2 regions of the Pseudarthrobacter sp. fls2-241-R2A-168 genome follow, and region 1 is predicted to be linked to the other one. Evidence: predicted binding sites of a transcription regulator. Region 1 holds the regulator's gene; the other holds the start of a gene.
The links. The regulator LexA, encoded in region 1, represses DNA repair genes until DNA is damaged. The targets are predictions, from matches to a motif close to TCGAACANNTGTTCGA.

Region 1 (6,226 bases):
GTTCGCCACGCTGGATCCCACGGTCCGGAAGGCCGAAACTGCTGACGGCCTCGGCTACACGCTGGCCGACACGGTCGGTTTTGTCCGGTCGCTGCCCACGCAGCTGGTGGAGGCCTTCCGCTCCACACTGGAGGAAGTGGCTGACTCTGACCTGATCCTCCACGTGGTGGACGTTTCGCACCCGGACCCCGAGGGCCAGATCGCGGCAGTCCGCAAGGTCTTCAGCGAAGTGGACGCCCGCAAGGTGCCCGAAATCATCGTGCTGAACAAGGCTGACGCCGCGGATCCATTTGTGGTGGAACGGCTCAAGCAGCGCGAACCGCGGCACGTGGTGGTTTCGGCCCGCACAGGGGAAGGCATTCCCGAGCTGCTGCAGGCCATCAGCGAGGCCATCCCGCGGCCGTCCGTCAAGCTTGACCTGCTGATCCCGTACGACCGGGGAGACCTCGTCAGCAAGCTGCACGAATCGGACGCCGAGATCATCAGCGTCGACCACGATGAAGCCGGTACCCGGGCAGTAGTCAAAGTCCGGGAAGGCCTGGCGGCTGAACTGGAATCCTTCGTCACCCATGACTGAGGCCGTGGCTGACGAAGCCACAACCACGCCCGGCGAGCAGTTCGTGATCGAGCTGCTCGACCGGGCAGTTGCGGGCATGGGCGGGCAAAGCCGCAGCGGCCAGCACGAGATGGCCAGGCAGGTTGCACGGGCCATCGAAACAGGCGACCACCTCCTCGTCCAGGCAGGCACCGGCACGGGAAAATCGCTGGCATACCTGATACCGCTGATCGCGCATGCCCTGGAAAGCGACAAGCCCGCCCTGGTGTCCACTGCAACGCTTGCCCTGCAGACCCAGATCGTGGGCAGGGACTTGCCCAGGCTCCTGAAAACCATCACTCCTGCCCTGGACCGGCCCGTCAAGGTGGCGCTGGTCAAAGGCAGGTCCAACTACGTGTGCCTGCACAAACTCGAAGGGGGTTTTCCCTCCGAGGAGCCCGCCGAGGGCCAGTTGTTCTCCCTGGGGGAGGACACCAGCGTCCCGCACTTTGCGGCCGCCGTTGGCGGTCCCTCCTCCCAGCTGGGCAAGGAAGTGGTCCGGCTGCGGGAGTGGGCGGAGAAGACCACCACCGGCGACCGGGATGAGCTCCTGCCCGGCGTCACCGACCGCGCCTGGCGGCAGGTCAGCGTCACGTCCATGGAATGCCTGGGAGCGCAGAAATGCCCGATGGCGGCGGAATGCTTCAGCGAACTGGCCCGCCAGAATGCCGCCGAAGCCGACGTCGTGGTCACCAACCATGCCATGCTCGCGGTCAGCGCCTTCGAAGGACTGGCCGTGCTGCCTGAGTACGACGTGGTGGTGGTCGACGAGGCCCATGAACTCCAGGACAGGGTGACGGGTGCTGTCTCCGGGCAGCTTTCGGTGGCCATGGTCCACGCCGCTGCCGCCGGCGCCCGCAAGCACACCGCCATTACCGTGGACGCCCTCAATGCCGCCGCCGCCAACCTGGAGGTGGCTCTGGCTGGCGTCCCCAACGGGCTGCTGCCGAACGGCCTGAACGACGAGCAGCTGGACTGCGTTGACCAGCTGCGTGAGGCCTGCCGGGCCGCGTTGTCTGATTCCAAGGGGGACAGCAGTACAACGGCCGACGGCGGGCGGCAGCTTGCGCGCTCCCGCTTGATGCTCATCCTGGAACTTTGTGAACGCCTCCTGGCAGCCCGGGAGAACAGGGAAGTGGTGTGGTTCTCCCGCGCCAGCTCCTTTGATCCGCAACAGGGATATTCGCAGCCGGATGAAACGGCTCGTGCGCTGATCAACGTTGCTCCGTTGTCCGTAGCCGGGCGGCTGCGTGAGGGCCTGTTCGAAGGGCACACCGTGGTGCTGACATCTGCAACGCTCGCCATCGGCTCGGCCTTTGAGCCCGCAGCGGGCGGCTTGGGCCTCGTGGGTGAGGGCGCACCCAGCTGGACCGGCGTTGATGTGGGATCGCCCTTCGACTACCCCAAACAGGGCATCCTCTACGTCGCAGGCCACCTTCCCAAGCCAGGCCGCGGAGTTTCCCCGGAGGCACTGGCCGAACTCGAAGCACTCATCCGGGCGTCCAACGGCGGTGCGCTCTGCCTGTTTTCGTCCCGGCGCGCGGCGGAGGAAGCGGCCGACGCGCTGCGGCCGAAGCTGGGGATGACCATCCTCTGCCAGGGCGACTCCACCATGACGGCGCTGGTGAAGCAGTTCGCAGACGAACCCGATACCTGCCTGTTCGGCACCATGTCGCTGTGGCAGGGCGTGGATGTTCCTGGCGGGGCCTGCCGGCTGGTGGTCATCGACCGGATTCCGTTCCCGAGGCCGGACGACCCCCTAATGACTGCGCGGTCCCGTGCTGTGGCGCAGGCCGGCGGCAACGGCTTTATGTCCGTCTCGGCCACCCATGCGGCAATCCGCCTGGCACAGGGAGCCGGGCGCCTGATCCGCTCCACCGGGGACAAAGGCGTGGTGGCAGTGCTGGATTCCAGGCTTGCCACTGAACGGTACGCGGGATTCCTTCGCGGGGCCCTGCCGCCCTTCTGGCCAACCACGGACCGGAAGACGGCGATTGCGGCCCTGGAACGGCTGGCAGGGGAGAACGCCTGACGACAGCACCTTCACTTTGCCGGCAGCGCCTTCGCGCTGCCGGCAAAGGGCTGATATCGCTGTTTAGCTGAAGCCGCTGCCTAGAGCGAGCGGAGTACTGAGACGACCTTGCCCATGATGGTGGCGTGGTCGCCCAGGATGGGTTCGTACTGGGTGTTCTGCGGCAGCAGCCACGTGTGGCCATCACGCTGGCGGAAGGTCTTGACCGTCGCTTCGTCGTCCAGCAATGCCGCGACGATATCGCCGTTCGCGGCGTCCGCCTGGCGGCGTACCACTACCCAGTCGCCGTCGCAGATCGCGGCGTCCACCATCGAATCGCCAGCCACCTTGAGCATAAACAGTTCCCCCTGGCCCACCAGCTGCCGGGGGAGCGCCAGGACATCCTCCACCACCTGGTCGGCCAGGATAGGACCGCCGGCGGCGATCCGGCCCACGAGGGGAACCATGGCAGTGTCCATGGCGGTGGGAAGTTGGGTCACTGTCGCGCTGGTGCCCGGCAAGAGGGCGGACGGCTCCGATGCCGGCTTGGGGGCACTCCCGTCAAGTGTCAGGGGCATCAGCACCTCCATGGCGCGGGGCCTTTTCGGGTCGCGGCGGAGGTAGCCGAGTTTTTCCAGCTGCGACAGCTGGTGGGTGACGCTGGAGAGGCTGGCCAGGCCCACGGTATCGCCGATTTCCCGCATGGACGGCGGATAGCCGTTGTCATTAACCGAGCGCTGGATGGTTTCGAGGATTTTCTTCTGCCGCGGCGTCAGGCCCTTGGCGGTCTTCTTCGGTTGGGAGGTTGCCCTGCCCCCGGCGGCTGCTGCTGCCATATTCGCCAATGCCTTTCAGTTTGCCCCGGCATTTCGGCCCGGACCCGGAGTAGCCGCCGTAATTGTCAGACCCTGCTGATCAACTTCAGAGGTGGTTGTTCTTGTCTTCAAAGCTAGGCCAGCCACATGGCATTTTCAAACATTTGTTCTAGCGAGTCTCGACATTATTCGTTGATAAGTGCTAAAACAGAGAAAGCAAAGTTCGAACATTTGTTCTACTCCGCTTGAAGCCATTCGAAGATCCGGATCAGTTCCGGGCGCATCGGGGGCAGCTGGGAAGGACATCGGGCAGCACGGTCAGGTCCAGGAGGGCTCAGTTCATGTCAGCTACATCTGCTTCACAGGGTTCACGTCCGCAGCTTCTTTCGGTGCATCAACTGATGTCGCAGCCGGTCCGCCGGCAGTCCGATCGTCCTGCGCCCCAGCCGCCGCTGCGGCTCACCCGCCGCGGGAAGGTGGTTCTGATCGGCATCCCCCTGGTGCTGCTGGCGGCTCTGCTGCTCTCCCTGGCAGGCTTCTTCAACTCGCCGGCCAAGGCCTCGGATTCCGCCGCAGACCTTTCCATTACCCCCACGGTCACCGTCACCGTGCAGCCGGGCCAGTCGCTGTGGGCCATTGCCGGAACCGTTGACCCGGAGCGGGATGCGCGGGACGTGGTGGCGGACATCGTGCAGCTCAACAACCTGAGCGCCGGAGCGGTGCACCCCGGGCAGCAGCTCTACGTGCCCACGCGCTAGCTGCACGCTGAGCGCGAACAGGGCACCGTCACATTTTCCGGTCTCCTGCACGGGCACTAAACTGTTCAGGTGAATGACCAGCTAGAGCGCCTGAACCGGCTTCCCCTCCGCAACAACCTTCGTGGGTTGACCCCCTACGGTGCGCCCCAGCTGGATGTTCCCATCCTCCTCAATGTCAACGAGAACACCCATGGCGTTCCCGCGGACGTCCGCGCAGCCATCAGCGCCGCAGTAACGGAAGCTGCCGCAGGCCTGAACCGCTACCCGGACCGGGAATTTACCGAGCTGCGCAAGGCCCTGGCGGAGTACTTGGGGCACGGGCTGGATGAGTCGAACGTCTGGGCGGCCAACGGCTCCAACGAGGTCCTCCAGCAGATCCTCCAGGCTTTCGGTGGACCCGGCCGCACGGCACTGGGCTTCCCGCCCACGTACTCCATGTACCCGCTGCTGGCCAGCGGCACGGACACCGAATACATCGTGGGTGACCGGGCGGAGGGCTACGGCCTGAGCGCGGAATCGGCCGCCCTGCAGGTCAAGGAACTGCAACCCAATATTGTTTTCCTTTGCTCTCCAAACAACCCCACCGGAACCGGCCTTGGGCTCGACGTGGTGGAGGCGGTGTACGAGGCCGGCGAAGCCAGCCAGACGATTGTCATTGTGGACGAGGCGTACCATGAGTTCGCCCATGACGGAACGCCCAGCGCTCTCACCCTCCTGCCAGGCCGCGAACGGCTGATTGTCTCGCGCACCATGAGCAAGGCCTTCGCCTTGGCGGGGGCCCGCCTCGGTTACATGGCCGCGGCACCGGAAGTCACCGATGCCCTGCGCCTGGTCCGGCTGCCGTACCACCTGTCCGCCATCACCCAGGCCACCGCGCTGGCAGCCCTTCAGCACCGCGAGGCCCTGATGGCGGACGTTGAGGACATCAAAGAACAGCGCGACAGGATCGTGGTGGAGCTGACCAGGATGGGCCTGAAGCCCGCCGCCTCGGACTCCAACTACGTTTTCTTTGGCGGGCTCGAGAACCCGCACCAGGTCTGGCAGGAATTGCTCGAGGCAGGCGTGCTGATCCGCGACGTCGGGATCCCGGGCCACCTTCGCGTCACCGCGGGCACGAAGGCCGAAACCACAGCGTTCCTCACGTCGCTGGAAAGCATCCTTGCCGGCCAGTCGAAGCTTCCCGCCTAGACTGGAAGTATTGGCGCTGGGCGCCCTGAACCACTCCTTCTTCCCAAAGGACACTTGACCATGAGTTCCATCGGATCCACTGCGGCCAGGACGGCGCGCATGGAGCGTGCCACCAGCGAGTCCTCCGTGCTCGTGGAGATCAACCTCGACGGTACCGGCATCTCGGACATCGACACCTCGGTGCCGTTCTACGACCACATGCTCACCGCGCTCTGCAAGCACTCGCTCATCGACCTCACGGTCAAGGCCACCGGCGACACCCACATCGACGTCCACCACACCGTGGAGGACGTTGCCATCACCTTTGGTGAAGTACTGCGCACCGCCCTGGGCAACAAAGCGGGAATCCGCCGCTTCGGTGAAGCCACCGTGCCCCTGGATGAAGCGCTGGCCCACGCCGTCGTCGATGTCTCCGGCCGCCCGTACCTGGTGCACGGAGGCGAACCCGCAGGCCAGGAATACCACCTGATCGGCGGGCACTTCACCGGCTCGCTGACACGCCACGTCTTTGAAGCCATCACCCTGCACGCCGGGATCTGCCTCCACATGAACGTGATCGCCGGCAGGGATCCGCACCACATCGTCGAAGCCCAGTTCAAGGCCTTCGCCCGCGCCCTCCGCGCTGCCGTTGAATCCGATCCCCGCGTCGAAGGCATTCCCTCCACCAAGGGTGCGCTGTGAGCGGCCAGGTCCTGCGCGACGGCGCCATCATCGATCCGGCAGCTTCACAGAAGCTGCCGTCCCCCGAGGGGAAGCCCACCGTCACGGTGCTGGACTACGGTTCGGGAAACGTTCGCTCTGCAGTCCGTGCCCTGGAGCGCGCGGGCGCCGAGGTAATCCTCAGCTCCAAGCCCGAGGA
Region 2 (6,226 bases), on a different contig from region 1:
GGCGTGGCCGGCGGGGGAGCCGGGCGGCTGGGTGTTATCCACGTCCATCCTCACCACTGACACGCCGCCGCCCGGAAGCGAAGAGACGGTGTTCGGCAAGCTGACGGCACTGCACGACCGGGTTCCGCTGCCGATGGACAAATCCACCATGGAAGCGTGGCTGGACCCGCAGGCGGACGATGCAGCCGGGCTGGTGGACCTGGTCCGGTCCGGGGTCAAGGATGTGGCGTCGGATTGGCACGTTGACTCAGTAGGCAAGGACGTGGGGAATGTGCGCAACAACGGGCCGGAGCTGATCCGCCCGGTGGAAGCACTCTTCTAGCAGCCCCACCCGCGGGGGACGGGAGTTAAACGGTGACCGTACCGTCGTCGTCCACTGTCCAAGTGGGGTTGTACGCCACTTCCCAGCGGAAGCCGTCAGGGTCTGCGAAGTAGCCGGTGTACCCGCCCCAAGGCTGGGTAATCGGCTCGGCAATGATTTCGGCGCCCGCCGCCGCGGCTTCTGCCATGACCCGGTCCACGTCCTCAGTGCCGGGAAGGTTGTGGCTCAGTGTGATGCGGGGGACGGGACCGGGGGCACTGACGCCGGCATCGGCCTGCATCTGGCGGACGTCCCAGAGCGACAGCATCAGGCCGCGGTTCACCTGGATGAACACCACTTCCCCCGGAACCTCACGGTGGACCGGCCAGCCCAGGCCGTCAACATAGAACGCGCGGGACGCCGGAACGCTGCGGACCCCCAGGGAAATGAAGTCGACTCTTGGCTGCATGGTTCGATACTGTCAGAGGATGGCGACAATTCAAGGGAACGATAGAGACGCTTTGGCCGACAAGGAACAGCTCGCTGCCGTCCGGATTGCCGTGGACGAAGTGGATGAGCAGATTGTCACCCTGATCGCCCGCCGCGAGCGCCTGATCCGGATCGCCGGAACGCTCAAGGGCGATGACGCAGAGGTGCGCGCTCCGGGGCGGGTGGAACGGATCATTGAACACGTCCGGTCCGCAGCCGAGAAGAAGGACATCGACCCGGACATCGTCGAGTCCACCTACCGGGCCATGATCTCCGGTTTCATCGAACTCGAACTCCGGGTCCACAAAGAAAACAGCTGAGCCGCCCGGCCCAGCTGTTACAGGTTCTCCTCCACGGGAACACCTGACTGGAATTCCCGGCCGTCAGCCTCACTGAAGCCGGTCATCACGTGCCCCTCGCCGAGGCCATTGATCGCTGCCATGGGGAAGTGGCCGGTGATGGTGCTGCCCGAGTGGCTGACGCCTGAGAGATCGTAGTTTTCCTCGCAACTCTGATCATGGTTGAACGAGAAAAAGGAAATTGGTTTCCCGTTCATGAACTCGATGCCCAGGCGCCGCTGGGACGAGTAGTCCGGACTGGCAGCCACAAGCCCCACCACGTAGGCACCGGAACCGGGGATGCTGCCGTCCAGATCGAATGTTGCCACAAGGGTGGAGTCCTGGGCCTTGATGCTGACCTGCTTGAGGAGTGCGTCATGGGTGCTCATGGCACAATCCTGCTCCCTGCCGTTCGGTCCGTCCACCCCTGAAGGCTGACGGAAATGGAAGCCGAAGACGCATCCGGGGCATTCCCCTTCCCCCTGGACCTGCGCCCCGTCCTTTGTCTATGCGGGGGCTTCAGGGAGGCGTAGACTGGTTCTGTTCGAATATATATTCGAAGGGTTTCTGTTCTAACTTTTGCATCCGGGAGGCGCCATGGGCTTGTTCAGCGAATCCGTGGACGTCTCCTGCACCCCTGAGGGCCATCCGGTTGCTGTTGTCTGGGCCGGACGGTCCTATTCGGTCTGTGCCGAGCCTGTGCGCTGGTACGAGCGCAGGCAATGGTGGGCAGAAGAAACCCGTGCACCGCTGGGCAGCGGCCCCGGCCTGGTGGACCACGAAATCTGGCGGGTTCAGGTGCTGCCTTCAGCTCCAGGCTCCGGCTTGGCTGAACAGGGAGAGCCGCTCACCCTTGACCTGACCCGCCATATCCGCAGCGGCCGCTGGCGCATCCTGCGGATCCATGACGCACTCCGACCCAGAACAGCATGAGCTTCACGCACCTTCACGTCTCCACCGCATTCAGCGCCCATTATGGAGTGTCCTGGCCAGAGGAACTGGCGCAAGTGGCTGCCGCTGACGGTGCCCCCGCGCTCGCCTGCACTGACCGGGACGGCCTGTACGGGACCATCAAGCACCTCAAGGCGTGTATGGCCGCCGGCATTGACCCCATCGTGGGGGTGGACCTTGCGGTCTATGACGACGACGGCGATCACCGCACGCAGCTGGCAGGCCGTGTGGTGGTGCTCGCCCGCGGCAACAACAACGGTGCCGGCTACCGCGCGCTGTGCAGGCTGGTATCCGACGCCCATGCCCGCACTTCGGGAAAATCCGGGGGAGTTGTACCGGTTGCCGTGACCCGTGCGGAACTTGCCTCCCGCACCCTGGATCCCCAAACCCTTAAACCCGTGCTGATGGTGCTGATAGGCCCGGATTCCGACGTCGGCCGGGCCATGGGCGGGCGGCGTTACCTGCGCCCGCGCACCCTTTTCAAGCAGTGGCTGGACGCCATGCCCGCTGGAACTGTGGTGGCCGAGATCGTGTCCCAGCTCAGCGCCCCGGGATCCCCCCTGAGCACGGCACACGCCGTCCGGATGCTCAAACTCGCCGAAGAACACAGCATCCCGGCAATCCTCACCAATGCGGTCCGGTATTGCGCGGAGGACGGAGCGGCAACCGCAGACGTCCTGGATTCAGCCCGGACCCTGAAATCCCTTCCGGAACTGGCCCAGGAACCACTGCTGCAACCCAACGGCCAGGCCTGGCTGAAATCCGCGCGGCAAATGCTTCAGCTGGGGAAGGAAATCATCTCCGCTGCAGGCTACGGGGCAGAAGACCTCAACAGGCTCATGGCACAGACAGAGGCGCTCGCCGATGTGTGCAGGATCGATCCCGTCACCGACATGGGATGGAAGCAGCCTGTAGTGCCGGAAGCGGCGGTCATCGGGATCAGCCAGGATCCGCATGTGGAACTGGTGCAGCGCTGCCAGGCCGGGATCGGCAGAAGGTTCCCCGGAATTGCCGGCCCCAGCGAAAAGGAAATGCTCCAACGTCTTGAGCATGAGCTGGGCATCATCCAGAACCTGGGGTTCTCCTCCTACTTCCTCACCGTGGCGGAGGTTTCGAGGATGATCCAGGACATGGGGGTGCGGGCAGCCGCCAGGGGCTCCGGAGCCTCCAGCCTGGTCAACTACCTCATAGACGTCAGCCAGGTAAACCCGCTGCAGCACGATCTCATCTTCGAACGGTTCCTCTCCCAGGACCGGGCCACCTTGCCGGATATTGATATCGACGTCGAGAGCGCCGAACGGCATAACGTGTACCACCGGATTTTCGAGCGCTTTGGCAAAGAACGCGTCACGCTGATGAGCATGCAGAACGGCTACCGGGCACGAGGTGCCGTCCGGGACGCGGGCCTTGCCCTGGGGATGGATGAGGGGGACGTGGGGGACATCGCCAAGCAATTGTGGCGGTTCTCCGCTTCGAAGTTCCGTGAGGCGCTGCAGGAGAAGCCCGAGTTGAGGGAATTTGCCGGCCGGGTGGAACAGCGCGATTCCCATGGCAACCAGCAGCTTGACCTGCTGGTGGACCTGACCGAACGCCTGGACCGGTTGCCCCGGCACATCTCCATGCATCCGTGCGGGGTGATCCTGGGGGATGCCACCCTGCTGGACCGCACCCCTGTCCAGCCCAGCGGGCTTGGACTGCCCATGAGCCAGTTCGACAAGCACGACATGGACCCCATGGGCATGCTCAAGCTCGACGTCCTGGGGGTCAGGATGCAAAGCGCCATGGCCTTTGCCGTTCGGGAAATCATCCGCATCCATCCCTCCAAAAAGGAAGTGGTGGCTGCCGGCGGCCATCCCACCGGAACGGACGGGGCCGGGCCTGATTTCATTGCAGAGAACGGGCACATCGACCTGAACGCCATCCCCTTGGATGATGAGCCAACCTTTGAACTCATCCGAAGCACCCACACCCTGGGCTGCTTCCAGATCGAGTCCCCCGGGCAGCGTGAGCTGATCGGCAAGATGGCGCCACGGGAGTTTAATGACCTCATCATCGATATTTCCCTGTTCCGTCCCGGGCCCATGAAATCGGACATGGTGCGGCCCTTCCTGGAGCACCGGCACGGGTTTGCACCCGAGGTTTATCCGCATCCCCTCCTGAAGCCGGTTCTTCAGGAAACCCACGGCGTGACGGTGTTCCACGAACAAATCCTGCGCACTCTCGATGTCATGACCGGGTGCGGGCTTGCGAAGGCCGATGAATTCCGCCGTGCCCTCAGCAGCGAAGTTGGGGAATTCCGGGTGGAGGAGTACTTCCGGAAGCACGCCAGGGAAAAGAACTTCTCGCCCGACATCGTAGACAAGGTCTGGCAGACCCTGAAGTCCTTTGCCAGCTTCGGTTTCTGCAAAGCCCACGGCGCGGCCTTCGCCGTGCCCACGTACCAGTCAGCCTGGCTGAAGGCGCACCACCCGGAGGCGTTCCTTGCCGGCCTGTGGGAGCACGATCCCGGCATGTACCCCAAGCGGCTTCTCGTGGCGGAGGCAAGAAGGCTCGGCATCCCCATCCTTCCGCTGGACATCAACCGCAGCAAGGGGGAGTACCGGGTGGAGCGCATCCTGCACGGACCTGATGCCGGGAAGCTCGGAATCCGGCTGAGCCTGAACGGGATCTACGGGCTGTCCGGCACCGAACTGAAAAGGATAGTTGCCGGCCAGCCCTACGACTCCCTCGCAGACCTCCGTGCGCGCTCGCGGCTGAGCAAGCCAAGCATCAAACGGCTGGCCCAGCTGGGTGCGTTTGATTCCCTCCACCGGGAGGCAGGCGGAATGGCCAACCGGGCTGACCTGGTCCAGCACCTGCAAAGGCTGCAAAATGCAGGCACCGGGCGGAAGGGCATCGAACTGGTCGAGGGGCAGCTGTCCCTTCCCTTGGGCGATGTGGAGCTGCGGAACGTAAAACCCGGATTGCCCGCACCCACCCTCGTAGAGAATGTCCGGGCAGAACTGGACCTGATGGCCGTTGATGTCAGCAGCCACCTGATGGAAAGCCACCGCCCCACCCTGGAACGGCTGGGCGTCACAACGGCGGACAAGCTCCTTGGCCTGCGCAATGGGACTGAAGTGCTGGTGGCCGGAGTGCGTGTTGCCACCCAGACACCTCCCATGCGGGGCGGCAGGAGGGTGGTTTTCATCAGCATTGACGACGGCACCGGTTGCGTCGATTCGGTCTTCTTCCATGAAGCCCAGGAAAACGCTGGGCTGCTCCTGTTCGGAACAAGGTTGCTGCTTATCCGCGGCACCACCAGGAGGACGGGGCCGAGGGGTATCAGCATCAGTGCAAGCATGGCCTGGGACCTCAGCCGCACGGAGACTTTGCCCTTCCCAACGCAGGCAGACCAGCCTGCCGACGTCCCGCATCCCCTGGACGGGATCAGCAGGACCCTGGCGATTACCGGTTTTAGCGGGTGAGGATGCAGTGTGCCGCTTTGGTCGGCCCTTCGCCGAACCGATAGCATTGACGGTGGCTGGCTGTGGTCCCCGTATGCCACAAGCTATGAAGCCTTAACTTTGAATAGGAGACACCCGTGTCAGATGCCCAGCAGATCACCCTTCTCGTCGATGGCGAAGAGACCAAGGTGACTACCGGGACAACCGGTGCGGAACTCTTCTTTGAGCGCCGTGATGTTGTTGTGGCCCGCGTCAATGGCGAGCTGAAGGACCTGGACCAGGAACTGCCCGAAGGCGCCGAGGTTGAGGGTGTCACCATCGATTCCCCGGACGGGCTTAACGTGCTCCGCCACTCCACCGCCCACGTGATGGCACAGGCAGTCCAGCAGCTGCGCCCAGACGCCAAGCTGGGCATCGGCCCGTACATTACCGACGGCTTCTACTTCGACTTCGACGTCGCTGAGCCCTTCACCCCCGAGGACCTCAAAACCCTCGAGAAGATGATGCTCAAGATCGTCAACCAGAACCAGAAGTTCGTCCGCCGCGTCGTCTCCGAGGAGGAGGCCCGCGAGGCGATGAAGAACGAGCCCTACAAGCTCGAACTCCTGGGCAAGAAAAACGAGGCCGCCGAAGCCGGTGAGGGCGTCAACGTCGAGGTCGGTGCCGGCGACATCACCATCTACGACAACGTTGAGCGCAAG

Region 2: the regulator LexA is predicted to act here: its motif matches at 1,673-1,688, upstream of QRN11_RS05395 (DUF6504 family protein).

Annotation. Positions count from the first base shown of each region.
Region 1 covers NZ_JARVSG010000041.1:26,125-32,350, forward strand. Annotated here, with positions in the region: gene hflX (GTPase HflX) at 1-577, shown strand, start outside; gene QRN11_RS19585 (ATP-dependent DNA helicase) at 570-2,627, shown strand; gene lexA (transcriptional repressor LexA) at 2,708-3,442, opposite strand; gene QRN11_RS19595 (LysM peptidoglycan-binding domain-containing protein) at 3,823-4,179, shown strand; gene QRN11_RS19600 (histidinol-phosphate transaminase) at 4,249-5,367, shown strand; gene hisB (imidazoleglycerol-phosphate dehydratase HisB) at 5,428-6,048, shown strand; gene hisH (imidazole glycerol phosphate synthase subunit HisH) at 6,045-6,226, shown strand, end outside.
Region 2 covers NZ_JARVSG010000007.1:34,817-41,042, forward strand. Annotated here, with positions in the region: gene QRN11_RS05375 (SOS response-associated peptidase) at 1-322, shown strand, start outside; gene QRN11_RS05380 (VOC family protein) at 348-770, opposite strand; gene QRN11_RS05385 (chorismate mutase) at 790-1,110, shown strand; gene QRN11_RS05390 (hypothetical protein) at 1,128-1,517, opposite strand; gene QRN11_RS05395 (DUF6504 family protein) at 1,726-2,061, shown strand; gene QRN11_RS05400 (DNA polymerase III subunit alpha) at 2,058-5,546, shown strand; gene thrS (threonine--tRNA ligase) at 5,663-6,226, shown strand, end outside.